DNA from 2 places in the Streptomyces sp. NPDC040405 genome. Region 1 is predicted to be linked to the other one. Evidence: riboswitches for the same ligand, from Rfam matches in the RefSeq annotation. Region 1 holds a riboswitch; the other holds the start of a gene.
What was found. A riboswitch is a leader RNA that binds a small molecule or an ion and turns the genes downstream of it on or off. The one in region 1 is predicted to bind cyclic di-AMP.
Positions count from the first base shown of each region.

Region 2: linked by a shared signal. The riboswitch ahead of ACZ59A_RS18240 (M23 family metallopeptidase) and the one ahead of ACZ59A_RS40775 (M23 family metallopeptidase) in region 1 are both predicted to bind cyclic di-AMP.

Region 1 is NZ_JBVIVI010000017.1:137,311-142,861, forward strand. It holds gene ACZ59A_RS40760 (DUF6227 family protein) at 1-602, shown strand, start outside; gene ACZ59A_RS40765 (hypothetical protein) at 738-1,091, shown strand; gene ACZ59A_RS40770 (PP2C family protein-serine/threonine phosphatase) at 1,353-2,585, shown strand; cyclic di-AMP (ydaO/yuaA leader) riboswitch at 2,864-3,007, shown strand; gene ACZ59A_RS40775 (M23 family metallopeptidase) at 3,019-4,197, shown strand; gene ACZ59A_RS40780 (aldo/keto reductase) at 4,341-5,285, shown strand; gene ACZ59A_RS40785 (hypothetical protein) at 5,476-5,551, shown strand, end outside.
Region 2 is NZ_JBVIVI010000004.1:97,905-103,455, reverse strand. It holds gene ACZ59A_RS18250 (HPr family phosphocarrier protein) at 1-203, shown strand, start outside; gene ACZ59A_RS18245 (GntR family transcriptional regulator) at 318-1,097, opposite strand; gene ACZ59A_RS18240 (M23 family metallopeptidase) at 1,300-2,094, opposite strand; cyclic di-AMP (ydaO/yuaA leader) riboswitch at 2,109-2,270, opposite strand; gene ACZ59A_RS18235 (M16 family metallopeptidase) at 2,540-3,925, opposite strand; gene ACZ59A_RS18230 (M16 family metallopeptidase) at 3,946-5,319, opposite strand.

The DNA of each region.
Region 1 (5,551 bases):
CGCGCGGCTACACCACGTACCGACATGTCTTCCTGCTGCCCGACGGCAGCAGCATGCTGCTGTGGGAGCTGGAGCACAACACCGGCCCGGACGACCGCCCGCTGTTCGAGCTCTACGCGGACGAGGGCGCCCTGGCGCTCGCCGAGCGCCGCGTCCACCGCTGCATCGGCGGTGCCCGCTGGGAGGAGCTGGACGGGTTACCGCTGTGGCTGCCGGAGCAGATGCTGGAGGCCGCCGAGCCGCCCGCGGTCCAGCGTGCGTACGTGGCGGACGACTCGGCCGACCACGCCCGCCGCGTCCTGCGCCGCGCGGAGAACCCCGACCGGCCGGGCGGGGAGACCGAGCGGCTGCTGGCGACCGCGTTCGCCCATGACATCGCCCTCGCCCCCAAGCCGCGCCGCCGCCCCGGGGGCCCCGACGCCACTTGGTGCCGCTTCTACGAGCACGCCTTCCTGCTCGCGGGCGGGGACGAGATCGTGCTGTGGGAGCTGGAGCACAATCTGACCCGGGACGGGCGGCTGGTGTGCGAGGTGTACCTCGACGAGGTCTCGGCGGAGCTGGCGGCCGACCGCCATGCCCGTGCCCTCGGCGTCGACCTCTGAAAAGCCGACCTCCGAAAATCCGATGGTGGGCCTACCGGGTGAACTGTGTGCGCGCCTCCCCGGTGTCGCGGAATTCTTTTCGTTGAATCGGGCCGTGTGGTTTTCCGCGGATTCGGTTCTTCTGGAGGAATGCAAGTGAACATCGGAAAGAAGGTAGCTGTCCTGGCCGTAGCGGCCGGAGCCCTGGTCCTGGGAAGTGCGGCCGGGGCATCCGCCCACGGTGGCGGGGGCTTCGACCCCTTCGGGACGATCCAGACCAACTCGTGCGACACGGCCGCCGGCCCCATCGTCGACACCGCCGTGGCCGCCGCCACGGGCGACATCTCCGTCGCCAGCAACTGCCTCAACTTCACCAACGGCACCGCCGCTGTCCAGAGCAACGACTGCGACACGGCCACCGGCGCCATCGCAGCTATCTCCGGCACCGCGCCCACGGGTGGGATCACCGTCGGCAGCAACTGCACCAACATCGCGGCCGGTAACCCGTAAGCGATGAGCCCCACGCCGACGGCCACGGCCTCGGCTGACCGAGCCCGGCGAATGCCATGGCTCGCCCCGCGGCCCCGGATGCCTGCCATCCGGGGCCGCTCGGCATCCGGGCGCGGTCCCCTGAAGCACTCCTGACGCACCCACATGGCCGCCACCGGCTCGCACCGCGCCCCGGCACCCGGAAGCCTGATGACGAGGTCACGGACGGGGGCACGGACGAGGTCGCGGATTCAGGGGAAGCGGGAGAAGCCGGTGGTGCGGGTGCGAGGGAGCAGAGCTCGTACGGGCGCCCGTACGCCCGCCGCCCCCGATGCCTCCGGTGCGGCCGCCCCGGGCCCGGGCGCCGGACTCGTCACGGCCGAGGAGGCCGTTCAGGCGTCGTCGGGGGGCTGGGCGGCCCGCTGGACCCCCGCCGCCCTTCTGCTCGGCGGCGTCGCCTTCGACCTCGCAGCCCCGGCCCCGTACACCGCCTCCCCCTTCTTCGCCGCGGCCCCGCTGGTCGCCGCCTCCCTCTTCCCGCTGCGGCAGACCATCGTCACCACGGTCCTCGCCCTTCTCGCCGTATGCCTGCTGGCCGAGCTGCACGGCGTACGGGACCCGACCCAGGCCGCGACCGAGATCGCCACGGTGGCCACCGTCGCCCTGCTCGCGCTCGTGATCAACCGGGTCGTCCGCCGCAGCGACCGGCGGCTGGCCTCGGCGCGCGGTATCGCGGAGGCGGCGCAGCGGGCCGTGCTGCCCGTACCGCCCGCCCGTATCGCCGGGCTGGACGTCGCGGCGCGCTATGTGGCGGCCGAGCGGTACGCGGCGATCGGCGGCGACCTGTACGCGGTGCAGGACACCCCGCACGGCGTACGGCTGATCGTCGGGGACGTCCGCGGGAAGGGGCTGCAGGCCGTGGAGGTCGTCGCGGTCCTCATCGGCGCCTTCCGGGAGGCGGCCGAGCAGGAGGCGACGCTGGAGGGGCTCGCGGGGCGGCTGGAGCGGGCGCTGCGGCGTGAGGGCGCCCGGCGGGCCGAGCTGGAGGCGTTCGAGGGGTTCACCACCGCCGTGCTCGGCGAGATCCCGCGCGGCGACTCCACCCTCCGCCTCATCAACCGCGGCCACCCTCCGCCGCTGCTGCTGCCCGGCGACGGCGAGGTGCTGCCGCTGGAGCCGGAGGCGGCCGCGCTGCCGCTGGGGATGGGCGAACTGGGCGGGTGGCCCGACCGGGTGACGGAGCTGCGGTTCCCCGAGGACGCGACGCTGCTGCTGTTCACGGACGGGGTGACCGAGGCCCGTGACCGGCACGGCACGTTCTACGTCCCGGAGGAGCGGCTGCGCGGCCGCCGCTTCACCGGACCGGGCGGACTGCTCGACGCGCTGGTGGAGGACGTCGCGCTGCACGCGGGCCGGGAGACCTCGGACGACATGGCACTCCTCGCGGTCCGGCGCCCGTCCGGATCGAACGGAACCACGGCCCCCGCTCCGGACACGGACCGTAGCCGACCGTGACGCGTGCGCATAACGATTGATGCACGATCAGCTTGTCGGAGGTTTTTGCCAACCCTTGCCTGACGGGGTGAAACGCCCCCATCTGTCCCCCGTTGCTTACTAAGTTCATGCCAAAGCTGCGCGGATTCTTCAGAAGAGCTTGGAATCATGTCGCGCTCTCTATTAACGTTCGATAACGCAGCGCGGTCGACGTAGCCGTCGCAGAGGCGGCACCGTGCGCCGTCGCCGAATCCCGTACGTCCAGCGGCAGCACCACCCTCAGCACCACGCATGACGCATCACGCATTACGCCAGCACCAGCCGCGGCACCGAGGGAACCGGGGAACCACCACCTTGGGGTGAATCGGGTCGAACCTGACCCGTAGGAGACCTTCCTGCTCCGAACCCGTCAGCTAACCCGGTAGGCGAGAGGGAAGGAAAGGAGTGCGCCCCGGTGGCGTCCAACAGGTCCGTACTGGACGAAGCCCCGTACCGCTCATCGGGTACCGGCATCGGCACCGCGACCGCGTACGGAGTCGGCTTCGACGCCGGTGCCGGCGCCCGGCCCGCTGTCGGACTCGGAGCCGAAGGGGGACCGGATGAGTCCTCCGCCTCGTACGCCGCCAAAGAAGCGGTCTGGGACGAGTGGAACCCGACCGAGGAGTCCATCGCTCCGCTGCGCGGCAGGCACCGCGTCGTCAAACAGCGCGGCGGGACCATGGCCCGCAGCAGCGCCGTCCTCGGCGTCGGCGTCATCGCGGCGGTCGGCGCGGGCGGCATGGCCAGCGCCAAGGACCGGCCGTCGGTCCCGATCTCCATGCCGGACCTCGCCCACGTCGCCGACGAGGTCAAGGCCCAGCTGCCCGCCGCCAAGGACCTGCCCGGCATCGGCTCCCTGATGGCGGACGACCAGGGCTCCGCCCAGTCCACCGCCGCCACCCTCACCACCGGCGGCACCGACTCCGGCGAGGCGCTGCGCACCCGCATCCTGCGGCAGGCCGAGAGCCAGCAGACCGCGGCGGACGACGACCGGCGCGAGGCCGAGGCACGGGCCGCCGCCAAGGCCGCCGCCGACGACGCGGCCAAGGCCGCCGCCAAGGCGCGCGACCTGGTGGAGCAGAAGAAGGCCGAGGCCGCCGCCAAGAAGAAGGCCGCCGAGGCGAAGGCGAAGCAGGAGGCGAAGGCCGCGGCCGCCGCCAAGGCCGCCGACACCCCCGCCAAGACCTCCACCGGGTCCGCCGGATTCACGCTGCCCGTCGCCTCGTACACCCTGACCGCGGGCTTCGGCCAGGCCGGAGACATGTGGTCCGCCGACCACACCGGCCAGGACTTCGCCGCCCCGACCGGCACCCCGGTCAAGGCGGTGAGCGGCGGCACCATCACCCAGGCGGGCTGGGCCGGGTCGTACGGCTACCGCATCGTGCTCAAGCTCGATGACGGCACCGAGATCTGGTACTGCCATCTGTCGTCCATGGTCGTCACCTCGGGCAAGGTGTCCTCGGGCGAGACCATCGGCCGCGTCGGCGCCACCGGCAACGTCACCGGCCCCCACCTCCACCTGGAGGTCCGGCCGGGCGGCGGCTCCCCGATCGCCCCGCTGTCCTGGCTGCGCGACCACGGGCTGAACCCGTGACCCCCTGATCCGGCCGTCGTACCGGCGGCCCCTCGCTCCGGCGGCTCTGGCGCTCTCTCCCCCCTTGACGCCAGGGCCGCCGGTTCGCTGTCCGCCGCCGCATGACGGAATAAGCGCCTCCGGTCAGCGCGTTGTGGGAACGCGTGACTGAGACTCGCAAGACCATTGGCAAGCTTTCCGTTTTCCCGCTCTCCCTGGGCGGCAATGTCTTCGGCTGGACGGCCGACGAGGCCGAGTCCTTCGAGGTGCTCGACGCGTACGTGGCGGCGGGCGGCAACTTCGTCGACACCGCCGACGTCTACTCCGCCTGGGCCCCCGGCAACCAGGGCGGCGAGTCCGAGACCGTCCTCGGCAAGTGGTTCGCCTCCCGCGGCAACCGCGACGACATCGTCCTCGCCACCAAGGTCGGCGCCGGGTCCCCGGAGCCCCGCGGGCTCTCCTCGTCCGCCATCAAGACCGGCCTCGACGAATCGCTCCAGCGCCTGGGCACCGATTACATCGACCTCTACTACACCCACTTCGACGACACGTCCGTGCCGGTCGAGGAGATCATCTCCACGCTGGACGAGCTGGTGAAGGCGGGCAAGATCCGCGAGATAGCCGCCTCCAACATCTCCGCCGAGCGCCTCGAAGCCTCGCTCGCGTTCTCCGACAAGGAGAACCTGGCCCGCTACGTCGCCCTCCAGCCCCACTACAACCTGGTCTCGCGCGACACCTTCGAAGGCGAACTGGCCGACGTCGCCGCCCGCCACGGGCTGGCGACCCTCCCGTACTACGCCCTCGCCTCCGGCTTCCTCACCGGCAAGTACCGCCCGGGCACCACGGTCGACAGCGCCCGCTCCACGGGCGCCGCCCAGCACCTGGAGACCGAGCGCGGCCAGAAGGTCCTCGCCGCTCTGGACGACGTGGCCGCCAACCACGACGCCGACCACGCCACGGTCGCCCTGGCCTGGCTCGCCGCCCAGCCGACCGTCGTCGCCCCCGTCGCCAGCGCCCGCATCCCCGCCCAGCTCCCCGCCCTGCTGGCCTCGGCCGACCTCCGGCTCACCCAGCCCGAACTGGACCTCCTGACGTCCGTCTCGGCTTGACCCCGGTCCCGGCGACGCGCCGCCGTACCGGCGCGTCGTCGCCGTGGCTCGCCCTCTCCCGCCTGCAGCTCTTCATTAGTTGTCCGTTAGTGGAACGCCAACTCGATGATCGAGAGTGGTTGTCGTCCGGGAACGGCACGCGATTGTCGTCCGGGACGGTACGAGAGCACAGACCAACGGGAGAAGCACGATGAACACCGCCACCACCCGCTTCCGCGGCCGCGCCGGCCGCCGCATCGCCCTCACCATCGTCGCCGCGGCAGCGC
Region 2 (5,551 bases), on a different contig from region 1:
CCGCCGCAGGCGTCCCCATCACGATCGCCAAGGCGGGCGGCACCCCGGTCAACGCCGCTTCCATGCTCGCCGTGCTCGGCCTGGGCGCTCAGGGTGGCGACGAGGTCGTGCTCGCCTCCGAAGCCGACGACGCGGAGGTCGCGCTCGACCGGCTCGCGAAGCTGGTGGCCGAGGGTCTCGAGGAGCTTCCGGAGACCGTCTGATTCCGTCCGAATCGCATTTCGGCGCGGCGGGGCCGCGGTGAACCATTACGGATCACCGCGGCCCCGTTGTTTTTCCGCATCTGGAATTCCATTGAGCCGCATACCGGGAAGCTGTTAATTCTGCCCGCTCGCCGTGTTTACGGAATGTTTCGAAGTTCTCACCTGGGGCGCATTTCGCAATCGGTATTCGGCCAGCGAACGTTCGGTGTGAGCGCCGGCGAGCGTGCGCGCCCGGTCGGCGTCACCGCGCGCGACGGCGTCCACGATCGCCCCGTGCTCCGCCCAGGACTCGACGGCGCGCACCGACGGGTCCGCGCACCCGGCCGGGCCCGGTGCGCCCGGTGAGCCCGGTACCGACTGCGCCGCCTGCCGGGCCGGATCCACCGCGTACACCCACGCCGTCTTGCGCCGCAGCTGCACCAGCAGGCCCGCCAGGCTCGGGCTGCCGGACGCCTGGGCGAGCGTCTCGTGGAACCAGTCGCCCAGCGAGCGCAGCTCGCCCAGCCGCCCGCACTGCGCCCGCTCCTGGCCGAGCCGGACCAGACCCCGCAGCACCTTCAGATGCCCCTCGGTGCGGCGCTGGGCGGCCCTGGCGGCACCCAGCGGCTCCAGCAGGGCCCGGATGTCCAGGAGGTCGGCCGCCTCTTTCTCGGACGGCTGCGCGACGCACGCGCCCGCATGCCGCCGGGTCGTGACGAAGCCCTCGGACTCCAGGGTGCGCAGCGCCTCGCGTACGGGCACCCGGGAGACCCCGTAGCGCCGGGCGAGCAGTTCCTCGGCCAGCCGGCTGCCGGGTGGACAGACACCGGAGATGATGTCGTCACGGATCGCCGTGCACACCGCATGCGCCGAAATCCGGCGACCGCCCTGGAGTGCGGCCGTATCCCCGTTCACTTCCGGTCCCGCATTGTCGAACCTCCGCCTCAACCCCGCGAAACGCATCCGATTGGCGCGCGTTCAGCGACTCTATTCGAAGCCGCCGGGATTTCCGATGGGCGACGGGAATTCGGGGATATTTTTTGGTCACAGCGGAGCGGGTACGCCGAAGGCCCCGTCCGGAGCGGACGGGGCCTTTCGACAGGAGGGGCGGCGCGGGTCAGACGTTGACGCCGTGCGAGCGCAGGTACGACAGCGGGTCGATGTCCGAGCCGTACTCCGCGGTGGTGCGGGCCTCGAAGTGCAGGTGCGGGCCGGTGACGTTGCCGGTGGCGCCGGACAGGCCGATCTGCTGGCCGGGGGTGACCTTCTGCCCGACCGAGACGCCGATCGAGGAGAGGTGGCCGTACTGGGTGTAGGTGCCGTCGTTCATCTTGATGACGACGTTGTTGCCGTAGGCGCCGCCCCAGCCCGCTTCGACGACCTCGCCGGAGCCCACGGAGTGCACCGAAGTGCCCGTGGAGGCCTGGAAGTCGATCCCGGTGTGGCTGCCGGAGGACCACAGTCCGCTGGACGCCTCGTAGCCGGTGGAGACGCTGGAGCCGCTGATGGGCGACTCGAACGTGTTGAGGCGCTTGCGCTCCTCCTCACGTGCGGCGCGCTCCTTGGCCTCGCGCTCCGCCTTGGCCTTCTTCGCGGCCGCCTCGGCCTTGCGTGCGGCCTCCTGGCGGGCCACGGCCTCGGCCTTCGCCTTGGCGGCGGCGGCCTCCGCGGCGGCCTCCTGGGACTGGGCCTGCGCGTCGATCCGGTCGGAGAGACCGTCGCCCATCACCATCGCCTGGCGGAGACCGGTGTCCTGGGGAGACGGCGTCTCGCCGGTCGCGGCGAGGGCGGGGCCGGCGATGCCGGCGACGACGCCCGAGGCGACCGTGGTGATGCCCGCGATGTTCGCTCCGGTGCGGACAGCGGCTTGGCTGGGACGTCGGTGCTTCCCGGCGGCACGGGTGAACGCCATGGTGTGGCGCACTCCTTTCCTTCCTTCTCGCCTACCGGGTTAGCTGACGGGTTCGGAGCAGGAAGGTCTCCTACGGGCCCCTCCCCCGGCCGGGGAAGGCGTCCGATTCACCCCAGGGACGTTTGGGTCCCCGGCTCCCCTGGCACTCGCACCATGGGACTCGGCGATGACTGTCCGTGCCGCGGATGCGGCGGGTATCCGGCGAACAGCCGCACTGACGCTAGACGGGCCGTGTTTCGATCACCAAACGGTTACGGGTTTTTGTTGTTCTCGCCACAAACCAAACAGCCCTCAAATCGGGCATATGGGAGGACCCTGGCGTCTCATGCGACGCCAGGGTCCTTGTAGTGATAGTGCGTTGGGTCGGCCCCGGGGACATAACGGGCCCGACGGGCCTCGGTTCATCGGGCCGTGGTTCGCCGGCCGCGGTTCACCGGGCCGCGGTTCAGCCGGTGATGACGCGCACCTCTCCGATGCCGAGCGCCTTGACCGGCTCCTCGATCTTCGAGGCGTCACCCACCAGTACGGTCACCAGCCGGTCGGCCGGGAAGGCGCTCACGACCGCCGCGGTCGCCTCCACCGTGCCCGCCTCGGCGAGCCTGGCGTACAGCTGCGCCTGGAAGTCGTCCGGCAGGTGCTGCTCGACCTGGTCGGCGAGCGTGCCCGCGACGGCGGCCGCCGTCTCGTACTTGAGCGGGGCGACACCGACGAGGTTCTGCACGGCGACATCGCGCTCGGCGTCCGTCAGCCCCTCCTCCTTCAGCGTCCGCAGCACCGTCCACAGGTCCTCCAGCGCCGGGCCGGTGACCTCGGTGGCCACCGAACCGCTGATCGCCAGCAGCGAGGCGCCCGCCGAGCCGCCACCGGCCGGTGAGGGCGGCGTCGAGCGCAGCACCTGGCCGAAGGAGCGCACCCCGTAGGTGTAGCCCTTCTCCTCGCGCAGCACCCGGTCCAGCCGGGAGGTGAGGGTGCCGCCCAGGCAGTAGGTGCCCAGCACCTGCGCGGGCCAGACGCGGTCGTGCCGGTCGGCGCCGATACGCCCGATGAGCAGCTGGGTCTGGACCGCGCCGGGCCGGTCGACGATGACCACACGGCCGGTGTCGTCGGCGATGACCGGCGGGACCGAGCCCTGCGGGGCCGGGCCGCCGGTCCAGGCGCCGAGGGTGTCGGCGAGCGCCTGGTCGAGGTCGACACCGGTCAGGTCGCCGACGACGACCGCGGTCGCGGTGGACGGCCGGATGTGCGCCTCGTAGAAGGCCCGCACCGCGGCGGCGTCGATGCCCTCGATGGTCTCCTCGGTGCCCTGGCGCGGCCGGGACATCCGCGACTCGGTCGGGAACAGCTCCTTGGCCAGGGCCATGGAGGCGCGGCGGGCCGGGTTGGCCAGCTCGTGCGGGATCTCGTCCAGCCGGTTGCGCACCAGCCGCTCGACCTCGCCGTCGGGGAAGGCGGGGGCGCGCAGGGCGTCGGCGAGCAGGCCGAGCGCCTTGGGCAGCCGGGAGACCGGCACCTCCAGCGAGACCCGGAGGCCGGGGTGGTCCGCGTGCGCGTCCAGGGTGGCGCCGCAGCGCTCCAGCTCGGCGGCGAACTCCTCGGCGGTGTGCTTGTCGGTGCCCTCGGACAGGGCGCGCGCCATGATCGTGGCGACGCCCTCCAGCCCGGTCGGCTCGGTGTCCAGCGGGGCGTCGAGGTTGATCTCCACGGCGACGACCTGCTGGCCGGGGCGGTGGCAGCGCAGCACGGTGAGCCCGTTGGACAGCTCACCGCGCTCCGGCGCCGGGAAGGCCCACGGCCTGGGGGCGCCGCCCTGCGGCTGAGGGTGGAAGGTCATGGTGGCGGTGACGGCGTCGCTCACTGGGCCGCCTCCCCTTCTGCGTCGGTGTCGGCGGCGTCGGTGGACCGGTCTGCCCCGTCCACGTCCTCGGTGCCCTGGACGGGCTCGTAGACCAGCACGGCGCGGTTGTCGGGGCGCAGCCGCGCCGCGGCCACGGCCCGCACCTCCTCCGCGGTGATGTCCAGCACCCGCTGCACGGCGGTCAGGGCCAGCTGCGGGTCGCCGAACAGCACGGAGAACCGGCACAGCTCGTCGGCGCGGCCGCCGACGGTGGCCAGCCGGTCCAGCCACTCGCGCTCGATCTGCGCCTGGGCGCGCTCCATCTCCTGCGGCGTCGGGCCCTCCTCGGCGAAGCGGGCCAGCTCCTCGTCGACGGCGGTCTCGATGCCGGGCACCTCGACCCCGCCGGAGGTCTTCACGTCCAGCCAGCCCAGCGACGGCGCGCCCGCCAGCCGCAGCAGGCCGAACCCGGCGGCGACGGCCGTACGGTCGCGGCGCACCAGGCGGTTGTGCAGCCGGGAGGACTCACCGCCGCCGAGGACGGTCAGCGCCAGGTCGGCGGCGTCGGCCTCGCGGGTGCCGTCGTGCGGCAGCCGGTAGGCGGCCATCAGGGCACGGGCCGGGACCTCCTCCTCCACGACCTCGCGCAGCTGCCCGCCGATGACCTCGGGGAGGGTGCCGTCGCGCGGCGGCCGCTTGCCCTCGTGGGAGGGGATGGTGCCGAAGTACTTCTCGATCCAGGCGAGCGTCTGCTCGGGGTCGATGTCACCGACGATGGACAGCACCGCGTTGTTCGGCGCGTAGTACGTGCGGAAGAACTCCCGGGCGTCCTCCAGGGAGGCGGCGTCCAGGTCGGCCATCGAGCCGATCGGCGTGTGGTGGTACGGATGGCCCTCGGGGTAGGCCATGGCGATGAGCTTCTCGAAGGCCGTGCCGTACGGAACGTTGTCGTAGCGCTGGCGGCGCTCGTTCTTGACGACGTCCCGCTGGTTCTCCAGGCTCTCCTCGTCCAGCGCGGTCAGGAGGGACCCCATACGGTCCGCCTCCAGCCACAGCGCCAGCTCGACCTGGTGGGCGGGCATCGTCTCGAAGTAGTTGGTGCGCTCGAAGCTGGTCGTGCCGTTGAGCGAGCCGCCCGCTCCTTGCACCAGCTCGAAGTGGCCGTTCCCCGTCACCTGGGCCGAGCCCTGGAACATCAGGTGCTCGAAGAGGTGGGCGAGGCCGGTACGCCCCTTGACTTCGTGGCGTGAACCGACGTCGTACCAGAGGCAGAGCGCGGCGACCGGGGTCAGGTGATCCTCGGAGAGCACCACCCGCAGGCCGTTGGCCAGACGGTGCTCGGTCGCTTTCAGGCCGCCGGAGCCGGCCTGTTGCGTGGCCGTGTGACCCATGGGCATGTACGTCCCTTCGATCGCGTGATGGAGCGCGTGCGAACCGCGTGATGAGCGCTTCTGTCACTGTATGCAACCGCACGGACATCTGGCGAAGTTCCCGTCACGCAAAGGTCCGGCCAAGGTCCCGCCGCGCTCCCGCGGGAGCGCGGAAACGGGTTGGGGAAAGGCCGCGCGGGTCCGCTCACGGGGGCCGCGCGGTGCCTCTCGGGGACGGCCCGTTCCACAGTTG